4 regions of the Actinoalloteichus caeruleus genome follow, and region 2 is predicted to be linked to each of the others. Evidence: riboswitches for the same ligand, from Rfam matches in the RefSeq annotation. Region 2 holds a riboswitch; each other region holds the start of a gene.
The links. Region 2 has a riboswitch for S-adenosylmethionine ahead of ACOJVX_RS07105 (VOC family protein). Riboswitches for the same ligand answer to the same signal wherever they lie in the genome.
Positions count from the first base shown of each region.

Region 1: it holds a riboswitch for S-adenosylmethionine, as region 2 does, so the genes downstream of both, thrC (threonine synthase) here and ACOJVX_RS07105 (VOC family protein) in region 2, are expected to answer to the same signal.
Region 3: it holds a riboswitch for S-adenosylmethionine, as region 2 does, so the genes downstream of both, ACOJVX_RS02760 (methionine ABC transporter ATP-binding protein) here and ACOJVX_RS07105 (VOC family protein) in region 2, are expected to answer to the same signal.
Region 4: it holds a riboswitch for S-adenosylmethionine, as region 2 does, so the genes downstream of both, ACOJVX_RS17720 (aminotransferase class V-fold PLP-dependent enzyme) here and ACOJVX_RS07105 (VOC family protein) in region 2, are expected to answer to the same signal.

Region 1 is NZ_CP186005.1:4,744,695-4,749,884, reverse strand. Features, by position in the region: gene ACOJVX_RS19280 (DnaB-like helicase C-terminal domain-containing protein) at 1-268, opposite strand, end outside; gene ACOJVX_RS19275 (DnaB-like helicase C-terminal domain-containing protein) at 258-599, opposite strand; partial or broken gene ACOJVX_RS19270 (ComEC/Rec2 family competence protein) at 864-1,625, shown strand; gene thrC (threonine synthase) at 1,725-3,008, opposite strand; SAM riboswitch class I at 3,020-3,148, opposite strand; gene holA (DNA polymerase III subunit delta) at 3,254-4,246, shown strand; gene rpsT (30S ribosomal protein S20) at 4,529-4,789, opposite strand; gene ACOJVX_RS19250 (sulfite exporter TauE/SafE family protein) at 5,016-5,190, shown strand, end outside.
Region 2 is NZ_CP186005.1:1,562,427-1,567,616, reverse strand. Features, by position in the region: gene ACOJVX_RS07115 (hypothetical protein) at 1-261, shown strand, start outside; gene ACOJVX_RS07110 (PaaI family thioesterase) at 542-1,006, shown strand; SAM riboswitch class IV at 1,114-1,225, shown strand; gene ACOJVX_RS07105 (VOC family protein) at 1,467-2,339, shown strand; gene ACOJVX_RS07100 (ABC transporter substrate-binding protein) at 2,405-3,421, shown strand; gene ACOJVX_RS07095 (ABC transporter permease) at 3,418-4,260, shown strand; gene ACOJVX_RS07090 (ABC transporter permease) at 4,257-5,036, shown strand; gene ACOJVX_RS07085 (ABC transporter ATP-binding protein) at 5,064-5,190, shown strand, end outside.
Region 3 is NZ_CP186005.1:604,825-610,014, reverse strand. Features, by position in the region: gene ACOJVX_RS02765 (methionine ABC transporter permease) at 1-618, opposite strand, end outside; gene ACOJVX_RS02760 (methionine ABC transporter ATP-binding protein) at 615-1,634, opposite strand; SAM riboswitch class I at 1,847-1,937, opposite strand; gene ACOJVX_RS02755 (FAD-dependent monooxygenase) at 2,279-3,799, opposite strand; gene ACOJVX_RS02750 (TetR/AcrR family transcriptional regulator C-terminal domain-containing protein) at 3,850-4,581, shown strand; gene rsmA (16S rRNA (adenine(1518)-N(6)/adenine(1519)-N(6))-dimethyltransferase RsmA) at 4,753-5,190, opposite strand, start outside.
Region 4 is NZ_CP186005.1:4,402,354-4,407,543, forward strand. Features, by position in the region: gene lspA (signal peptidase II) at 1-621, opposite strand, end outside; gene ACOJVX_RS17720 (aminotransferase class V-fold PLP-dependent enzyme) at 726-2,102, opposite strand; SAM riboswitch class IV at 2,142-2,255, opposite strand; gene ACOJVX_RS17725 (DUF167 domain-containing protein) at 2,404-2,685, opposite strand; partial or broken gene ACOJVX_RS17730 (MFS transporter) at 3,033-3,246, opposite strand; gene ileS (isoleucine--tRNA ligase) at 3,925-5,190, opposite strand, start outside.

The DNA.
Region 1 (5,190 bases), 3.0 Mb from region 2:
CGATGTTGGTGTCCGAGGCAAGCCGCTTCAACCGCCGCGTGACCTCCGCGACCTCGCGTTCGCGGTTCTCGTAGGGCAGGTCTCGGCGGGCAGTGACCATGTGGAGCGAGTCGACAACGACCAGCCGCACGGCCTTGTCCGCAGCGAGCGCGGTGATCATGTCGTCCAGCGCGGTGATGTCCGGGTCGTCGGGCCGAGTGATCAGGAGTGACCTCGCCTGGATCTCTGCCAGGCGCTTCGCCATGCGGGTCCAGTCGTCATCGGTCATCAGGCCCGCCCGCATGTTCCGATAGACGGACCCTGCACTCGGCGCTGATCAGCCGTTGAGTCACCGCCTCGGCCGTATCGTCCAGCGACAGATAGGCCGCCGGGATGCCGTGGCGGACCGACGCGCACCGAACAATGTCCAGAGCGAGAGTGCTGGATCCGACCCCGGGATGAGCACCGATCACGGTCAGGGAACCAAGCGGCAGGCCATTCAGGATCTCGTCGAGATCAGCGAAACCCGTCGGAATGCTGGGCGCGGAGCCGTTACGGCTGACGACGGCGTCGATCTCGTCGAGCGTCGACCGGAGCACGTCATCGAACAGACCGCTCAAGTTCCCGTGGGTGGCTTCGTCGGAAACGGCATCGGTGGAGGCTGGCTCGGCTGGCCCAGAGGAGGTCGTCACCCGCCCTATATAGCCATCAGCGCCGACGGCGGACCAAGCAGCTCGCGGGAGTAGTCGCGGGCCGCGGGGTGGGTGCGGTGACGGTGAGTGCCGGGCGGACGCCCGAGTGGGCTTGGCGGCAGGAGGGTGCCCTCAGCCGCTGGCGAGACCTCCGTCTAACGATTCTGCAACACGTGCGGAGTTAGTAGGGAAGACGTGGGCCAGGGGGACGCGTTGGTGTTGGCGACCGGTGAGCCGGGGCGGGCGGTGGTCGTGGACGCCGGGCCGGATCTGACCGGGGTGGGCGACTGCCTGCGCCGTCTGGGGGTCACCCGCGTCCCGCTGGTCATCCTGAGCCATCTGCACGCCGACCACGTGGGTGGGCTGGACGGGGTGCTGGCCGGTCGGCGGGTGGGGGCGGTTGCGCTCGGGCCGGCCAGGTCCCCGACCTGGGCCTACGAGGAGGTCGCGGCCGTCGCGGCGGGCAGGGGCGTTTCCCTGGTCGAGCTGCGGTTGGGGCAGCGGCTGCGGTGGTCGGGGCTCGCCATCGACGTGCTGGGCCCGCTGGACGGGTACGTGGCCGACGAGACGTCGGGAACGGAGGTGAACAACGCGTCGCTGGTCCTGCTGGCCACCACCTCGGTGGGGCGGGTGCTGCTGACGGGGGACGCGGAGCTGGCGGCTCAGTCGGGTCTGCTGGGCGCGGGGGTGGATCTGGCCGCCCCGGTGCTGAAGGTGCCGCACCACGGTTCCCGGTACACGCTCCCGGAGTTCCTCGCCAGGGTGGCCCCGCGGGTCGCGATCATCAGCGTGGGTGCCGACAACCGGTACGGGCATCCGAGTGGGCAGGTCATCGCCGAGCTGCGGGCGTTGGGCGCGACGGTGGTGCGCACCGACCTCAACGGCCACTTGGCCGTTGGGCCGGGGCCGGAGGGGGTTCGGGTCCGGGTGTGGCGGGAGGCTACCGCCGGGTGACCGGGGTGGGGACGGCGTTTCACCCGGGCCGGGGTCTCCGCGGTCCTCGGGTGGGGTCGGGTGTCCCGCCCCGGTTGGGTGGGGCGGGACCTGGCGGGGTCAGGTGCGGGGTTGTCCCAGCACCTCGTGCACCGCCTGCGCGGTGGGGGGCACGGTGGCCTTCGGCCCGACGTGGTCGCTGATCGCGTCGAGGGTCTTGAGGCCGTCGCCGGTGATGAGCAGCACCGTTTCGGCGTCGGGGTCCAGTTGTCCGGACTCGATCAGCTTCTTGGCGGTGGCGACGGTGACGCCGCCCGCCGTCTCGGTGAAGATGCCCTCGGTGCGGGCGAGGAGTCGGATGCCCTCGACGATCTCCTGGTCGGTGACGTCCTCGATCGCCCCGCCGGTGCGGCGCACGGTGTCGAGGACGTAGGGGCCGTCGGCGGGTGCGCCGATGGCCAGGGAGCGGGCGATCGTCTCCGGTCGTACCGGTTGGACGACGTCGAGTCCGGCTTTGAACGCGGAGGCCACGGGCGAGCACCCGTTGGCCTGGGCGCCGAAGACCCGGTAGGGCGTTGGCTCGACCAGGCCGAGTTCACCGAACTCCCGGAAGGCCCTGTCCACCTTGGTGAGCTGGGAACCCGAGGCGATCGGGACGACGATCTGCTCGGGCAGCCGCCACCCGAGCTGTTCGGCCACCTCGAAGCCGAGGGTCTTGGATCCCTCGCCGTAGTAGGGGCGCACGTTGACGTTGACGAACGCCCAGTCCTCGTGTTCGGCGGCCAGTTCGGTGGCCAGCCGGTTCACGTCGTCGTAGTTGCCGTCGACGGCGATGAGCGTGCCGTCGTACACGGCGGTGGTGAGCACCTTGGCCCGTTCGAGCGTGGAGGGGACCAGCACGACCGAGTCCCAACCGGCGCGCGCGGCCGCGGCGGCGACGGCGTTGGCGAGGTTGCCGGTGGAGGGACAGGCCAGCACGCGGAACCCGAACTCCCGGGCGGCGGCGAGGGCCACGGCCACCACGCGGTCCTTGAAGGAGTGCGTCGGGTTGCCGGTGTCGTCCTTGACCCACAACCGGCGCACCCCGAGCTCCCTGGCCAGGCTGTCGGCACGCACCAGCCTGGTGCAGCCGGGGTCGGTGCTGGGGATGGTCTCGATGTCGCTGGGGACCGGCAGCAACCGCTTGTACCGCCAGATCGAGCGGGGCCCGGCCTCGATGTCCTCGCGGCGGACGCGACCGAAGTCGTACACGACCTCCAGCGGAGCGAAGTCGTCCGGGGAGACGAACTCGGGGGCGAGGGGGATCTGGTGGCCGCTCTCCTTCGAGGCCAACGCGACGGCGGGGCCGAGGTCGAGCGGGCGGCGGGTTCCTGGCGTCGTGCTCGAGCCAGCAGTGACTGTCATGGCGAGGCCTCTCCTCATCTTTCCCGCTGGGCGGGCCGGATTTGGCACCGAGTGCGGCAGCGGCGTGGTGGGGCCACGTCCAACTGGCGCTGGTTGCCGGGGTGTCGTCGGGCCGATCCCTCTACCCCTCTGGATGAGCGCTGTTCGGTTGTGCGGCACACGCTAGGGCATGGGGGTGGGCCGGGGCCAGCGGTGTCCGGAATGCGGGAGCGCGACGGTCCGGGCCTGCGTGGGAGAATCCCGGCGTGCCCCCCCAGCCCGCTCCGCCAGCCCCGCTCCAGCTCATCCTCGGTGATGAGGAACTGCTGGTGGAACGGGCCACCCGGGAGACCCTGCGCCAGCTGCGCGTGGCGGAACCGATGGCCGAGCTGACCAGGCTCCGCGCCACCGAACTCACCCCGCCCCACCTCGCCGAGCTGGTCAGCCCGTCGTTGTTCGCCGAGGCGAGGGTGGTGGTGCTCGAGGCCGCGCAGGAGGCGGGGGCGGAGATCTGCGAGGCCGTGGCCGCCTACTGCCGTGCGCCAGCCGAGGGCGTCGTGCTGGTCGTGGTGCACTCGGGTGGTGGTCGGTCGAAGCTGGCGAAGCAGTTGCCGGCCACGCTCCGCTCGGCCGGTGCGGAGGTGACCGAGTGCCCCAAGGTGACGAAGGCGTCCGATCGGGAGGCCTTCGTCCGCAACGAGGTGCGGGTGGCGGGGGGACGCATCGACGCGGCGGGGGTGCACGCGCTCATCGAGGCGGTGGGTTCGGACCTGCGGGAGCTCGCCTCGGCGGCCGCGCAGCTGGTGTCGGACCACGACGGCCCGCTGGACGAGGCGACGGTGCGGCGCTACCACCGCGGCCGGGCCGAGGTCACCGGATTCGCCGTGGCGGAGCGCGCGGTGGTCGGGGACGTCCCCGGGGCGCTGGAGGCGTTGCGGTGGGCGCTGAGCCTGGGGGTTCCCCACGTGTTGGTCGCCGACGCCCTGGCGGACGCGGTGCGTTCGGTCGCGCTGGTGCGCGGCGCGGGCGGCGGGGACCCGTTCCGGCTGGCCGGGCAGCTGGGGATGCCGCCGTGGAAGGTCAAGAAGGTGCGCAACCAGATCCGGGGCTGGGAGGACGACTCGCTGGTGCGGGCGATGCGGGTGGTGGCGACCCTCAACGGGGAGGTGAAGGGGCAGGCGGCCGACGCGTCGTACGCCCTGGAACGGGCGGTGCTCGAGGTGGCGCGTGCCCAGCGCGCGGGGCAGCGCGCCCGCTGATCAGCGCACACTCCGCGCATGTCCCGCACACGCTCCGCGGCTGCCCTCGTCGGGGCCGTCGTGCGCGCCGACCGGTGGGGACCAGCTCCTCGTCCCGTCACCTGTGCCGGTCCGGACGCCGGGCGTGCGGGCCCTGGTTTCGACTGAGGAGCTACCCGGGGTGCCCCCCAGGGCGCGGACCGGGTCCGATGACGGAGTCCGGGGCGTCGACGGGGCGGGAACGACGGTGGGGGCCGCCCCGCGAACGGGAGGCCCCCACCGGACGTGACCGCGGTCCGCGGGTCAGAGCGAGTTGGCGCGCTGCGCGATGGCCGACTTCTTGTTGGCGGCCTGGTTGGCGTGGATGACGCCCTTGCTGACAGCCTTGTCGAGCTTGCGGTTGGCCTCGCGGCTGAGCTGCACGGCCTTGTCCTTGTCGCCGGCCTCCACGGCCTCGCGGAACTTGCGGATGGCGGTCTTCACCGAGGAGCGGACGGCCTTGTTCCGCAGCCGGGCCTTCTCGTTGGTCCGGATCCGCTTCATCTGGGACTTGATGTTCGCCACGAGGGCACCCCTTGATCTCGACGTGGTTCGTGCCGCGCTGTGTTGGCGCCGCCACCTGGCGCGAGGTCGAGTGGTGACTCGACCGTCCGAGCGGTGGCGGGTTTCCTCCCTGGCGGAATGCCGCACGGCACGGCGGACAACGGTACCAGCGACCCGACGGCGTGGCCGTGGTGGCCGGTCGATGGCATCGCGGAACCACCGCCACGCACCTCGTACGCTCGTTCGAGTGACTAGCGCGCTGAACTGGCCGGGCTTCGCCGACGTGTCCCTGGCGGCACTGCTGCTGCTCTGCGCGGCGGCGTTCGCGGCCGGGGCGGTGGATGCGATCGTGGGCGGTGGTGGCCTGATCCAGTTGCCCGCGCTGCTCCTGGTCATGCCGGGAGGGGAACCGATCTTCTCGC
Region 2 (5,190 bases):
CAGCTGCGCGGGCGCTCGCCGTTGAGCACGGTGGTGGAACTGGAAGGTCTGCTGCTGGTGGTGACGTCCCTGGCGAGCGCGTGGCGGACGTTGCGCGCGGTGGCCGAGGACGCGGGTCCGGCCGGGGCGGGGCCCGGGACGGAGCGACTCGACGCGCTGCTGCGGCGGTCGCTCGACCAGGCGGCGCGGCTGGAGCGGCTGCGCGAGGCCGCGGTCACCCGGGTGTTCGGCACGGCCACGGCCCAGGAACGGCGGCGGTAGGCGCGGCCGGCACCGTTCCCGCCCCCCGGGACGGGCACGGGAATGCGGCGGGCTCCCCGGGGCGTTGTCCCGGGGCACCGCCCGACGGGTCCGTGAGTGGCCCGGGCGTCCCGCCCGCCTCCGGGTGACGCGGCGACGTCCCGCGATCACGGCGGGTGGCGCCGCCGGGAGGCGTCGCTCACAGCCGCCACCCACCCCCCCGCCCCGTCTGCTGTGGTGGACCCGAACTCGGGTGCCCCGCAGGTCGGGGACGCCCGTCGTTCCGCCTGGAAGGAGCCGCATGACCGACCGCGCCGACACGGCCTCCGAACACCCGCGACGCACCGGCCCGACCACGGACCCCACCGAGGTGGAACGCCTGCTCCGGCAGGGCCCGTTCCACGAGTGGCTGGGGCTCCGGGTGCTGTCGGTGGGCGAGGACCGGATCGAGTTGGCCTTCGCCTGGCGGCCCGAGTGGGTCGCCGACCCGGACGCCGGCTACACGCACGGCGGCATCCTGGCCACCATCGTCGACCTCACGGCCGACTGGGCGCTGGTGTCCCGCCTCGGGCGGGGCGTCCCGACCGTGGACATGCGGGTGGACTACCACCGGGCGGCGTCGCGGGGCGAGGACCTCACCGCCGTCGGCGAGGTGATCCGCTTCGGCAGGACCTTGGCCGTGGCGGAGGCCCGCGTGCACGACGGCCAAGGGCGGCTTGTCGCCAGTGGACGCGGCCTCTACCACACCGCGAGCGCCAGCTCCTGACGAGCGGGACCGACGCCGCTCGAGGGGACGGCCGAAGGCGGCCGGCACCCGTGAGCGGCGTCATAGAAAGTTGTTGGATCAAGCATCTCGTGGCTAGTGTCGTTGGTGGTCACGAGTGCCAGCGCCAAGCCCCGGCTCGCTGGCCGGCAACCCTCCGCCGCGGTGGGGTGCCCCGGGTGAGCGACCAGGTCACCCGAGCAGTCGTGGCAAGTGCGGACCAGGGCGGAAGCGCCCGGCCAGTGGAGGAACGGATGAAGCACTCGGACCCGCGGGCGATCGCCGCCGCGACGGTCGGGGACCTCCTCTACGGCCGCATCTACGTGGACTTCGGTCTCGTCTGCAGCTCCCTGAGGTAGAGCCGCCACCGACGGACCCCGTCGGTGGCGTCTCCCGGGCCGTCACAGCGCCGGGAGGCGATGGTGCACCCAGCTGACCCCGACGGCCGCCCTGGAGCCCCACCATGTCCGGTGACAACGCCACCCCGTTCGCTCTTCGACTGCCCTCCCCGCTGCCCGGGCCCGTGGTGCTCGACCACCTCGTGCTCGCGGTCGCCGACCTGCCCTCGGCCACCGAGTACCTCCGGTCGCTGGGCTTCGACGCCCGGCCCGGCGGCCGGCACCCGGGGCACGGCACCGAGAACGCCCTGGTCGTGCTCGACGGGCAGTACCTGGAGCTGATCTCCGTCACCGACCCGGAGGAGGCCTCCGCGAGCGAGCTGGGCCGGAGCACGGTCCGCGCGTTGTCCCGCGACGGCGGCGGCTGGGTCGGGTACGCGCTGCGGCTGCCCCCCAACACCCCCGTGGACGGTGGGTCGCTGGCCGCCCCGGAGCGCGCGGAGCCGCACCGGCTGTCGATGAGCCGCACCACCCCGGGCGGTGAGCGGGTGTCCTGGGAGCTGTTCTTCCCCGAGCGTGTCGGGATGGACGGCCCCTACCCGTTCCTCATCCGGTGGGACGGAGCCTCACCCACCAGCGGCGAACCACCCGAGCACCCCAACGCGGTGCACGGCGTCGGCGAGCTGACCATCGGCATGCCGGGACCGGGCTCGGCCCCGGCCCGCTGGTACGCCGACTCGCTGCCCCGGTTGACGGGGGCACCGGCCCACACCGTCGAGGACGCCTCGGCGCACCGGAGCGTTGGACTCGCCTCGGTCGAGCTGACCAGCACCGACCTCGGCAGGACTCGGCGGGCGCTGGCCTCGGCCGGTGCGGCGTGGCGGGCCGTCGAAGCCGACCCGGCCTCCCCCGCCGTCCTGCTCACCCTCCCACCGGCCCTCTTCGGCGAGCACACCCGGTTGACGATCCGCCAGCCGGCGCCGTCCCGGGACCGCTGACCCCGGCCCGGGCACCCGACCACCCACCACGCCCCTCCGGCGTGACGCCCTTCGAGAGGTTCCAGATGACGATGCGACCACAGCGCCACCCCCGTTCGGGCCGTGCCCGGCTGGGTATCGCCGGCGTTCTCGCGACGGCCCTGCTCGCGGCGGCCTGCGGCGGCGGGGACACGGCCGGGGACGGCGACGGCCCGACCTCCCTGTCGGTGGCCACCATCCCCACCCCGGACGCCGCCTCCATCTACCTCGCCGAGGAACAGGGCTTCTTCGAGGAGGAGGACCTGGACGTCGACATCACGTTGGCGGACAGCGGCGGGGCGATCATCCCCGGCGTCGTCCGAGGCGACTACCAGTTCGGGCACTCCAACACCGTGTCGCTGGCCGTCGCCGCCGGCGAGGGGCTGCCGCTCCAGGCCGTCACCAACACCACCGGGACGGGGAGCGACCCGGACCAGGACATCTCCCGGATCCTGGTGGCCGGTGACAGCCCCATCCAGGACGCGGCGGACCTGGCGGGCACGACGATCGCGGTCAACGGGCTGAACAACATCGGCGAGGTGACGATCAAGGCCGCGTTGGAGAACAGGGGTGTGGACGTCTCCGGCCTCGACTTCGTCGAGATGCCCTACCCGGACATGAACGCGGCCCTGTTCGCCGGCGAGGTCGACGCCATCTGGCAGCTGGAACCGCACCTGAGCCTGGCAGAGGAGGACGGCGCCCGCCCGGTGCTGTCCAACTTCGTGGAGGCCACGCCCGACGCCCAACTGGGCTACCTGGTGACGAACCGGCAGTACGCCGCCGAGAACACCGAGGTCATCGAGAGGTTCTCCCGGGCGATGGACCGGGCCAAGGAGTTCGCCACCGACAACCCGGACGAGACGAGGCGGGTCCTGACCGAAAGCCTCGGCATCCCGGCCGAACAGGCCCAGGACATGCTGCTCCCGGTGTTCCAGCCGGGCATGGACGTGGACTCGCTGCGCACCTACCTGGAGCTGACCGAGCGGTACGGGCTGATCAGTGAGCAGCCCAACGCCGACGACCTGGTGGCCCCGGGCGCCAACACCTCGGAAACGGGCCGATGACACCACCCACGACCACCACCCGCCCCGAGCACGCGGGCCCCGGCACCCGCGACGGGCGGTCGGGACGACCCCGGCTGCCCGGCGCGGCGCTGCCCGCGGTGACGGTGCTCGGCGTGCTCCTGCTCGCCGAGCTGGTCTCGCGGCTCGGAGTGCTGCCCACGCGCTACTTCCCACCGGCCAGCGAGATGTTCGTCGCCCTCGCCGGGCAGGTCGTCGACCCCTCGTTCTGGGTGTCGGTCGGCCAGACGCTCCAGGGCTGGGGCGCCGGGCTGGGCATCGCCGTGTTGTTGGCGGTGCCGGTGGGGCTGGCGCTGGGGACGGTTCCCCTGCTGTACACGGCGGTCCGGCCGATCGTGGAGTTCCTCCGGCCGATCCCGTCGGTGGCCCTGATCCCGCTCGTCGTGCTCGCGATCGGCACGGGCGCGGCCAGCAAGGTGTTCCTCGCGGCCTTCGCGGCCTTCTGGCAGCTGCTGATCCCGGTGATCTACGGCGTCCGCGACACCGACCCGGTGGCCCGGGACACCGGGCGGGCGTTCCGGCTGGGCCGGTTCGGCGTGCTGCGGTGGATCGTGCTGCCGGCGGCGGTGCCCTACCTGGCCACGGGCCTGCGGATCGCGTCGGCGACGGCGTTGATCCTGGCGGTCACGGCGGAACTCGTCATCGGCGTCCCCGGGCTGGGCGGCGCGATCAACCTCGCTCGCTCCGCGGGCGCCCCCGACCGCATGTACGCGCTCATCATCGCCACCGGCCTGCTCGGCTGGGGCCTGAACGCGGCGTTCCGCGCCGTGGAGCGCCGGGTGCTGCACTGGCATCCCTCCCACCGGGAGGCCGTCGCGTGACCGGCCGGTGGGTGCGGGTGCTACTGCCCGTGGTGACGACGGCGGCGGTGCTGGCCGCGTGGTGGTTCGGCTCGCTGGGCACCGAGTCCTACTACTTCCCGTCGCTGCGGGACATCATGGACCGCTTCGTCGAGGTGTGGCTGTTCGACCGGTTCGTCACCGACGCCGTGCCCAGCCTGTGGCGGCTGGGCGCCGGTTTCGGCATCGCGGTCGTCGCCGGGGTGGGGCTGGGCCTGCTGCTGGGGCTGTCCGCGTCGTGGCGGCGCGCCACGGAGCCGATCGTGGAGTTCCTGCGCGCGATCCCGGCGACCGCCCTGTTGCCGTTCGCGCTGCTGGTCTTCGGCATCGGCGACCTGATGAAGGTCGCGATCATCGCGTTGGTGTGCCTGTGGCCGGTGTTGCTCAACACCATCGACGGGGTGCGCGGCCTGGACCACACGTTGGCGGACACCGCCCGGATGTACCAGGTCAGCGGGGCCAGGAGGCTGCTGTCGGTGGTCCTGCCCTCGGCGGCCCCGCAGATCATGGCCGGTGCCAGGACCAGCCTGTCGCTGGCCCTGATCCTGATGGTCACCAGCGAGATGGTGGCGAGCACCAGCGGCATCGGCTTCTTCGTGCTCGACGCCCAGCGCGGCTTCCGCATCCTCGACATGTGGACGGGCATCATCCTGCTCGGCGTGCTGGGCTACCTGGTCAACCTGGTGTTCACCCTGGTCGAGCGGCGGCTGCTGCGGTGGCACGCCGGCGCCCGTGCCGACACCGCCTCGGCCCGCTGAGGCCACGGCGGAGGAAGGGAGTTTCTCGTGCTCGAACTGCGTTCGGTGAGCAAGACCTACGGCTCGGGTGCCGGGGCGACACCGGCCATCGGCGAGGTCAGCCTCACCGTCCGACCCGGTGAGTTCCTGACCGTGGTGGGCCCCTCCGGCTGCG
Region 3 (5,190 bases), 960 kb from region 2:
CCAGGCGAGCCCGCCGAGCACCAGCACGGACGCCAGCAGGATCCGCTCGTCGTTGCGCTGGTAGCCGTGCCGGATCGCGAGGTCACCGAGCCCGCCACCGCCGATCACCCCGGCCATCGCCGAGTAGCCGATCAGGGTGACCGCCGTGACTCCGATCGCCGCGACCAGGGCGGGCCCCGCCTCGCGGAGCAGCACGCTCCGGACGAGGCGGAGCCTGCTGGCCCCGGTGGTGATGGCCGCCTCCACGACGGCCACGTTGACCTCCCGCAACGCCGACTCCACGAGCCGGGCCACGAAGGGCACCGCCCCCACCGTGAGCGGCACGATGACCGCGGTGGGGCCGATGGTCGTCTGCACGAGCGCCCTGGTGAACGCGCTGAGCACCACCAGGAGCACCACGAACGGGAGCGAGCGGCCGACGTCGACCACCACTCCCAGCACGCGGTGCGTGATCCGCCGAGGGGACAGCCCTGTCGGCGAGGTCATGTGCAGCACGATGCCGAGGGGGATCCCGCCGAGGGCGGCGAGCAGGGTGGCGATGCCGACCATGTAGACGGTGTCCCCGGTGGCACTGATCACCAGGTCGAAGACCCGGTCCCACGGGGTGGGTTCCCTCACGCGGCAAGTCCTCCGATATCGCGTGGCGCGCGGCGGATGACGGCGTCCCGTTCCGCGAGCCAGCTCAGCGCCCGTTCCGAGCGCTCGCCGTTGATTCCGATCTTGAAGCGGGCGACGGGTGTCTCACCGAGCCTGGTGAGCCCACCGCCCAGGATGGCCAGCTCCACGTCGTGGCGGTGCGCCGCCTCGGGGAGCAGGGCTCCCACGGCGGCGAACCCGACGAGGACCACCTCGGCGACCACGTCGTACTGGCCGATCTCGCGAGGCGTGGTGCCGGCCTGGTCGACCTCGGGGAGCAGGGAGGCCGTGATCCGGCTGCCTGGCTGGGTGAGCAGGTCCAGCACCTTGCCGTGCTCGACGACCCGCCCTCCCTCCAGGACCGCGACATCGTCGCAGATGCGGCGGACGACGGCCATGTCGTGGGTCACCACGAGCACCGTCACCCCGAGCTCGGAGCGCACCCGGTCGAGCACCGCGAGCACCGAGCCGGTCGTCTCCGGGTCGAGGGCCGAGGTGGGTTCGTCGGCGAGCAGCACCGAGGGGCTGGCCGCCAGCGCCCTGGCGACCGCGACGCGCTGCCGCTGGCCACCGGAGAGCTGGTCGGGGTAGCTGCCGGCCTTGTTGGTGAGGCCGACCAGGTCGAGCAGTTCGGCGACCCTGGCGCGCCGGGCCGGCGCGGCCACCCCGGCGCTCTCCAGGGGGAGGGCGACGTTGCCGGCGGCGGTGCGCTGCCGCAGCAGGGAGTCACCCTGGGGGACGACGCCGATCCGGCGACGCGCGTCCCGCAGCTCACGGCCGCGCAGGGCCACCAGGTCGACGCCCTCGACGCGGATCGATCCCCGGTCGGGGCGTTCCAGCAGGGCGACGCAACGGGCGAGGGTGGACTTGCCGGCGCCGCTCGGGCCGACGACGCCGCAGACCGTTCCGGCCGGGACGCTGAGGGAGACACCGTCCAGGGCGAGCACGTGCTCGCCCTTACCGGGGAAGCTCTTGGTGAGGTTCTCGACAGTGATCATTGTTCGCTCCACACGACGGCAGCCAGCCACACGCGACCGCGCGCGAGGGCGCGGCGGTACGGGTGGGATGGTCAGGAAGAAGACGAGGACCAGGGGTGTTCCGCGGGACCGGTGACGTCCTTCAGCTGCCCATGAGTGGACAGCCGGACGTGGTCCGGCGGCCGTGGTCGACCACGCGTCGTCGGGTCAGGGCGGTGGCGATCAACATGCTCGCTCCATCGATCCTGGCGTTAGCACCTGCCCGCGAACGGGTGGTTGCTGCGGCGTCAACGAGCCAGGTCTCTCGGCCGCTCCGGATGGGCTGTCGCGATGAGTAAACCGAACGGAAACGTCCGCCCGCAAGTAGTTGGGGGTAGATCTGTGCCACACTGCCCGACCGGCCTAACGAGCACCGAGGGTGATCACCGCCCTCCGGCAGGGGTGCCCCCACCCGCGAAGGGGGACGGACGGGGCGGTGGGCCTCCTGGTCGGCCGGTGCTCCGCCGGCCGGATGCCCCGCCGGCACCGGGCGACCGCCCCCACCCGCCGAGGCCGGTCGGTTCGGGGGTTCGGCGGAAGGCGGCCGGTGGTCGGAGCCGGGCGCCGGGCGGCCGGTCCTCGCGGACCGACCGCGCGCCGGTCACCCGGGTCGCGACCGGCTGGGGTCAGCCCCGACCGCTGAGAACCGCGGCCACCACGTCGGGGAGGGTGTCGGCGGGGTCCCGGGGTGCCGTCGGGCAGCGCCAGGCGATCACGTGGTCGGGGCGCACCAGCAGCGCTCCGGTGCCGGTGATGCCCACGCTCGCGGCCCAGGCCGGGTCGTCCACCCGGCGGTGCTCGACCCCGGGCGTGGCGGACGCGGCCCGCTCCCACGTGTCGCTGGCGCCGAGCAGGGTCAGTCCCCTGCCGACGAGGTCCAGGGCCGACCGGTCCGGGCCGAGCCTGTGGTGCGGGAGTCGCGATCCCGGCTGCCCGGTGAGCCCCAACCGGTCGAGCGGCGCGAGGGAGCCGTCGGGGACGAAGGCGCCGGCCGGGTACTGGTAGCCCATGAGGAGGGCCACGGGGTCGTGCGACGGGGTGCCGTCCCCTGACTCCACGCCCAGTTGGCGCAGGTTCGCCGTCTGCGCGCTGGCCTGGTCGGCGGTGAGCCACCCCAACCAGTGGCGCTCGACCTGGTAGCTGTCCAACAGGGATCGGGGAGCCGTACCGGAGACCACCCGGGCGAGCTTCCAGGCGAGGTTGTGGACGTCCTGGATGCCGGTGTTGGCACCGGCGGCGAGGTAGGGGGGCATGACGTGGGCGGCGTCGCCGGCGAGGAAGATCCGCCCGGCCGAGAAGCGGTCCGCGACGAACATCCCGGGTTCCCAGTCGAGGGCGCTGAGGATGCGCACGTCCAGGTCGGGCACTCCGGTCGCGGTGCGCACCGCCCGCGCCCAACCCGCGTGGTCCCGGCCGGGGGCCGGGTCGGCCATGAGCAGCCAGCGCCGGACCCCGTCGACGGTGAGCAGCATGCTCGGCACCTCGGGGTGCTCGATCTGGCACAGGTTGAACTCCCGGCCGCGCACCTGCGCGGAGAGGTCGGCCTCGAAGTAGACGTTGGTGGACCTCCCCAGGGTCCCTCGCCCGCTCCTGGCGATGCCCAACCGTTCCCTGATCGGGCTGTGCGCGCCGTCCGCCGCGATGAGGTACCGCGCCCGGATGGCACCGACGCGGCCGTCGGGGTCGCGGACGGTGGAGGTGACGGAGGTGCCGTCGTCCACCACCTCCAGCACGCGGTGTCCGAACCGCAGGTCGGCCCCGCGTTCGGTCGCCAGGGCGCGCAGCACGGGTTCCAGGGTGTCCTGGGCGCAGAGGCAGGAGTCGGACGGTGAGATCTCCGGTGCCGGGTCGTCCTCGCCGTGCCCCCAGGAGAGCGGTTCCGCCTCCACGAGCGTCCGGCCGGCCGCCATCCCCTCGAAGTCCGCGAGTGCCGCCGCGGCGGCCATCACGTCGGCCTCGGCGTCGACCTGGCGGAACAGTTCCATCGTCCGGAGATTGATCCGGCGGGCCTTGGGTTGCGGCGACGTGGTGTCCCGCTTCTCCACCAGCACGGCGGGGACACCGTGCCACTCGAGGAAGAGGGCGGCGGACAGCCCGACCAGACCGCCGCCCACGATCAGGACCTCAGTTTCGTGTACGTCGTACATCACATGTACTTAGTACACCAATGGTTAGATGCGCGCGAAGGAGGTGTCCCTTGAGCAACGCGGTACCCGGACAGCCCGGAGCGCTCGTATGGACCCTGCCGGAGCCGCCGGGCCGGACGACGACCACGCTGAGCAGGGCCGCGATCGTGCGGGCCGCGGTCGCGGTCGCGGACGCCGAGGGCGCCGCCGCCGTCACCATGCGCCGGGTCAGCTCCGAGCTGGGCTCGTCCACCCCCATGTCGCTCTACCGGTACGTGGGCAGCAAGGACGGCCTCGTCGACCTGATGATCGACGCCGTCTACGGGGAGATCCCCGTGCCGGACGAACCGGTCGGCGACTGGCGGTCGGAGCTGGAACCGCTCTGCCACCGGGCCTGGTCGGTGATCCGGCGGCACCTCTGGTTCGGCGAACTCGTGCACCTGCGGCCACCCTTCGGCCCGAACGCCCTGCGCTACCTGGACTTCCGGCTGGCGGCGCTGGAACCCCTCGGCCTCCCGGCACGGGAACTCACCCGCATCACCGCGGCCCTCGACGGCCACCTGATCGGCTCGGCGCTCCAGCTCGCCGAGGAGACCCGGATGCGCCGGTCCAGCGGGCTGGCCGACGAGGCCGAACTCCGGGACTCGGTGCGGCCCTACCTGTCGTCCGTCACGGCCGGTGGCCGCTACCCGGCCTTCTCCCGGTGGGTCGGCGCGACCACCGACAACGACCTGGACGACCACGTCGAGTGGACGTTGCGCTGCCTGCTGGACGGCATCCAGGCGAGCCTGCGCCGCGACTGACCGGGGTTCGGGGAGCCTCGAGCGCCGAGCCGCTCCCGGCGGCCACGGCGGGCACCGGGACCGCCGGTCGAACCGGGGCCGGGGTGGCACGTGCCACCCGGGCCCGCCACCCGGGACCACGGGCGAGTGGACCGGCCGAGCAGCGGGCGCCCGGTCCGGTGGGCGTGGCGCTCAGCCGACCTCCGTGGCGAGCAGGATGCGTTCGGCGCGGGCGATGCGGACGAAGCCGTCCACCGGCAGCTGCTCGCCCCGGGTGGCCGGCGGCACGTCGGCGGCGAGCAGGATGCGTTCGGCGCGGGCGGCGGAGCCGGCCCAGCCCGCCAGGGCGGCGCGGAGGGTCTTGCGGCGTTGCGCGAAGGCGGCGTCGACCACGCGGAACACCGCGTCGCGGTCGACGCCGGTCGGGGAGTCCCGGCGGTGGAGGGCGACCAACCCGGAGTCCACGTTGGGCACCGGCCAGAAGACACCCCGGGGGATCGTGCCGGCCCGCCGGACGTCGGCGTACCAGGCGGCCTTGACGCTGGGCACCCCGTAGACGCGGCTGCCGGGGCCGGCGGCGAGGCGTTCGGCGACCTCGGCCTGCACCATGACCAGGGCGGTGCGCAGGGT
Region 4 (5,190 bases), 2.8 Mb from region 2:
CTGGTCGGCGCGCCCCCGGACGGTGCTCCCGTCGTAGTCCCGGCCGAGCACGGCCAGCACCACCAGCAGCGCCACCCCGCCCACCAGCGCGGAGTCGGCGACGTTGAACACCGGCCACACGCTGCCGTCAGGAGCGAACAACGAGACGAAGTCCACGACGTGGCCGTGCAGGGGCGCCGGGGAACGGAAGATCCGGTCCGCGAGGTTGCCCAGCGCACCGCCCAGCATGAGGCCCAACCCCAGGGCCCAACCCACCGAGCGCAACCGGGGCGCGATCCAGATGATACCCACGACCACGCCGACGGCGACCAGGGTCAGCAGCCACGTCATGCCCGTCGCCATCGAGAAGGCGGCGCCGGGGTTGCGCAGCAGCACCAGGTACACACCGCCACCGAGCAGCCGCACCGGCTCCCGCCCCTCCAGCTGGGCGACGGCCACGACCTTGGTGACGAGGTCGAGGGCGAACGCCACCCCGGCCACCACCGCGAGCAGGCCCACCCGTCGTCTCGGCGACCCCCCACCAGGGGGCACGGCGGGGCCGCTGGGTCCGCCGACGGCTCCCGCGTCGGCGTTGGCGGGATCGTCGTCGGCGTTGGACCCCGCAGGGCCGGTCTCGGTCACCCAGTCATTGTGACCTACCGGCATCGACGCTGGTCACAGGCGTCGACACCGGCCAGCGGGCGCTGGTCGGGCAGCCCCGGGCCGCTCGGTGGGGCCACCCGCGCTCAGGCGGGCCCGTCCCCCAGGAGCCCGACCGGCAACCGCCGGGGGTCCGGGACTGGCACCCAGCGCCCGTCCCGCTGGGCATAGGACCAGGCCGGCCCCGAGGCCACCACCGCCCGGAGCGCGGCGAGCAGGCGGTCGACGTGCTCCTCGGTGGCTCCCAGGCCCACGCTGACCCGCACCGCGCGTCCCCCACCGACCCCCGCCCGGGCCAGCAGGCGCTCGGTCGCGACGTGCGCGCAGAACGCCCCGTCCCGCACCCCGATCCCGTACTCCGCCGACAGCGCGGCGGCCAGCAACCCCGGGTCGATCCCGTCGACGCCGAAGCTGACGACGCCCACCGAGGGGGTGGCATCGTCGAACAGCCGCAGCGGACGCACCCCCGGCACGGCCGCGACGCCCTCCCGCAGTGCTCCCGCCAGCCGGTCCTCGTGCTCGGCCACCCCCCGCCAGTGCCCCGACAGCGTCTCGCAGGCCACCGCGAGCGCGTGCGCTCCCACCACGTTCGGCGTCCCGGCCTCCTGGCGCTCCACACCGGCCGCCCAGGTCACCCGCAGATCAGCTCCCACGGACTCCACCAGGGCCGACGCTCCTCCACCCCGCAGGTACGGCGGCGCCGACCGCAGCAGGCGCGCGGGCCCCGTCAGCGCCCCGCAGCCGAAGGGCGCGTAGGCCTTGTGCCCGGAGAAGGCGAGGAAGTCCACCCCGAGCTCGGACACCGACACGGGCCGGTGGGGCGCCCACTGCGCGGCGTCGAGGACGGACAGGGCTCCGTGCCGACGGCTGACCTCGGCCAACTCGGCCACCGGCCACAGTTCACCTGTGACGTTCGACGCGGCGGTGAGCACCACGGCGACCCGGTCACCGTCGGCGACCAGCCCGGACAGCTCCGCCTCCAGCGCCGCCACCGCCTCACCCCGGGTACGCGGCGCGCGGACGCGGCGCACCCGGCGGCCGGCCCAGGGCAGCAGCGCCGCGTGGTGGTCGGTGTCGAAGGTGACCACCACGGTCCCCACCGGCAACACGGCGGCGACCAGGTTCATCGCGTCGGTGGTGTTGCGGGTGAACACGACGTCGTGGTCGGGCGGGGCGTCGACGAACCGGCGCACCGTCGCCCGCGCGTTCTCGTAGATCCTCGTCGACGCCTGCGACAGCAACCCGGCTCCCCGGTGGACGCTCGCGTACCAGGGCAGGACCGCGTCGACGGCGTCCCGCACCGCCTCGAGGCAGGGGGCGCTCGCCGCGTGGTCGAGGTTCGCGTACGGGACATCCCCGCCGGTCACCAGCGGGACCCGCAGGTCCGCACCGACCACCGGCGGCAGGGCCGACGCGGGGGGCGCGAGGCGGGACGGGCGGGCGGTGGTGGGTGCGGACGACATGGCACGACCTCCTCGGATCCAGGGGGGACCCGGTGGTAGGCCCCGCGCTTGCCCGACACCACACGGCTCGGGCCTGGTCCTCACCCGGAGCACCCCACCGCGGAGGAGGGTTGCCGGCCAGCGAGCCGGGGCTTGGCGCTGGCGCTCATGACCTGCGGCAGAACCTAACCGCCGCCGCCCGACCTGTCCAGCGGGCCTCCCAGCCACTGGGAGCCGGCCCGACCGCACCCACCGGAACAGCCACCCCCGCGCTGGACCCGCCCGGGCACCGTCGTCCGCCCCTCCTCGGTCGCCGCCGGCATCAGCCCTCCAGCAGGGTGCGCAGGCGGTCCTCGGCCGCGGTCTCGTCGAGGTCGACGACCAGCCACTTGTCCCGACCGCGTTCCCCGGCGTCCACTCGCACGGCTTGGCGGCGGACACCGAACGCGTCCGCCACCGCGCGGCGGAGCGCCTCATTGGCCTTGCCCTCGACCGCCGGGGCGGCCACCGCCACCACCAACGCCGGCCCCAGGACCCCGTCCCACCTGCCCCCGACGACGGTTCGTCGCGCGCCGGGTTTGACACGCACCGCGAAACGGAACACGACCGTCCACCTCCTCCGCCGGGCGTCCCGACCGGCCGCCCGCACCGACCACCCTGCCCCGACACGCGAGCCGAGCGCGGTCGGGGTGCTGGTGGGCCCGCGGCGGGCGAGCCGCCCAATCAGTGCCGCTGTCTCGTCAGGTCCAGGGACCGGGGCACCAGGAGGCAGGCCACGACTGGCACCGCCAGGAGGGTCACCGTCGCCAGCGACTCGCCGAACGCCGCCCTCGCCAGCCGCACCCACCTCGGGCACCCCGGACTCCGAGGACAGCTCCAGGACCGCGGCGAGGGGCTCCCCGGCCGGACCGGCGTCAACACCCCCGACATCGGCCTCCCCCAGCCCGACTTCCAGTTGGGCGCGGTAGAACACTGAGGCCAGACTGCCGAGCACGGCGACGCCGAGCACGGTGCCGAGGTCGTAGGCGGTCTCCTCGATGGCGGCGGCGTTGCCGGCCTTCTCCGGGGGTGTTCCGGACATGATGATGGCCGAGGCGATGGCCAGTGATCCCGCGCCAGCGCCCAACAGGGCCAGCCCGATCGCCAGGGTCGGGTAGGAGAAGGGATTGGGCGCCACGGGCAGCAGCAGGAACCCGACTCCGGCGACCGCGAGCCCGCCGGCCCTGGCCGAGGGGCGGACCTGACCGGAAGCTGAGGTGATCCGCGCGGACGGCGACACCGACGGCTGGATGGCGTCGGTGGATCACCGGCGCGGTCGCGGTGCGTGCACCTACGGGACGGAGGGCTGGTTTCAACCAGAACTGACCTGATGGATCGCGTCGACCAGTGGGTACGCGACGGCCCGGTGCCACCGAGGTGGCGGTGCGGGAACAGGGGCGGGGACCGCCCCTGGGACAGACGCGTCCCGGCTCACGGGAGCGGCCACCACACCGGGCAGGCGGCCGCCGGGGCCTGCGACCCCTCGTCGACGGGCCTCGGCTGACGGCCCCGCACCGGGGACCGCGCCCCACCGGCTCCCCTTCCCGGCATGGGAGGGCGGGACGGCCCGTCCGTCCCCCCGCACGACCACCACGGCCCACCCGCACCGCTCGCCACGCCCGAGCGGGGGCGCCCATGGCGCGGCGGACGACCGGTTCGCCCAGTCCCGGCGGGAGCGGGACGGCCACGACGGCCCCGACTGCCGCGCCGGTCGGTCACCGGCCCGGCGGCCGGGACCTCGTCGGTGGTCCCGCCGGGCGCCGCCGGGCGGGACACGTTCCCACCGGCGACGGCGCCCGAGGGCTCACACCCTGGTCACGGAGACCCGCACGGAGGTCCCCTCGCCCACCGTGCCGGTGAGCGCGGGCGCACCCTCCTCGATGGCGGTGGACAGCGACACCGCCAGGGTCTCGCCCCGCACGAACTCCTCGTGGGCGGTCACCGCCGCCACCAGGTCCGCCGGCACCTCGACCGCCAACCCGATCCGGTCCGAGACGTCGAGACCCGCGTCGCGGCGGGCCTGCTGCACGACGCGGACCAGGTCGCGGGCGACGCCCTCGGCCGCCAGTTCCGGTGTCACCTCGGTGTCCAGGGCGACCAGCCCCGCGTTACCCGGCAGGGACTCGACGTCGTCCACGTTCTTCGCCAGCCGCTGCTCGTACTCGCCCGGCAGCAGCTCCACACCGGCGACGACCACCGTGCCGTCCTCGGTCTCGTGCCACTCCCCCGCCTTGGCCGCGCGGATGACCTTCTGCACGTCCCGGCCCAGTCGGGGGCCGGCCACCCTGGCGTTGACCGCGAGCTCGAAGGAACCGTACGAGCTGCCGTCGTCGGTGAGCTCGACCTCCTTCACGTTGACCTCGTCCTTGATGAGGTCGGCGAAGGGCGCCAAGGCCCCCGGGTCGGCGACCACGGCGGTCAGCCTGGCGAGCGGGAGACGAACCCGGCGCCGCGCCGCCTTCCGCACGGCCAGGGCCGAGGAGCACACCTGCCGGACCTGGTCCATGGCCGCGACCAGGTCGGGATCCGAGGGCAGGGAGTCCGCGTCCGGCCAGTCCGTCAGGTGCACCGATCGGCCGCCGGTGAGGCCGCGCCACACCGCCTCCGAGGTCATCGGCAGCAGCGGGGCGACGACCCGGCAGGTCACCTCCAGCACCGTGTGCAGGGTGTCCACCGCCTCCTGGGACCCGGCCCAGAACCGGTCGCGGGACCGACGCACGTACCAGTTGGTGAGCACCTCCAGGAAGTCCTGGACCTCCGCGCACGCCGAGGCGATGTCGTAGTGGTCCAACCGCTCGGTGACCCGCCGCACCAGGTCGTGGGTCTTGGCGAGGACGTAGCGGTCGAGGACGTGCTGGGAGACGCCGCGCCCGGCGGCGGCCAGTTCCTCCCCGTCCGCGTAGGACACCCCGGTCAACGACTCCGCGTTGGCGTACAAGGACAGGAAGTACCAGGAGTTCCACAGCGGCAGCACCGCCTTGCGCAGCGACTCCCGGATTCCCCGTTCGGTCACGATCAGGTTGCCGCCGCGCAGGATGGGGCTCGCCATCAGGAACCAGCGCATGGCGTC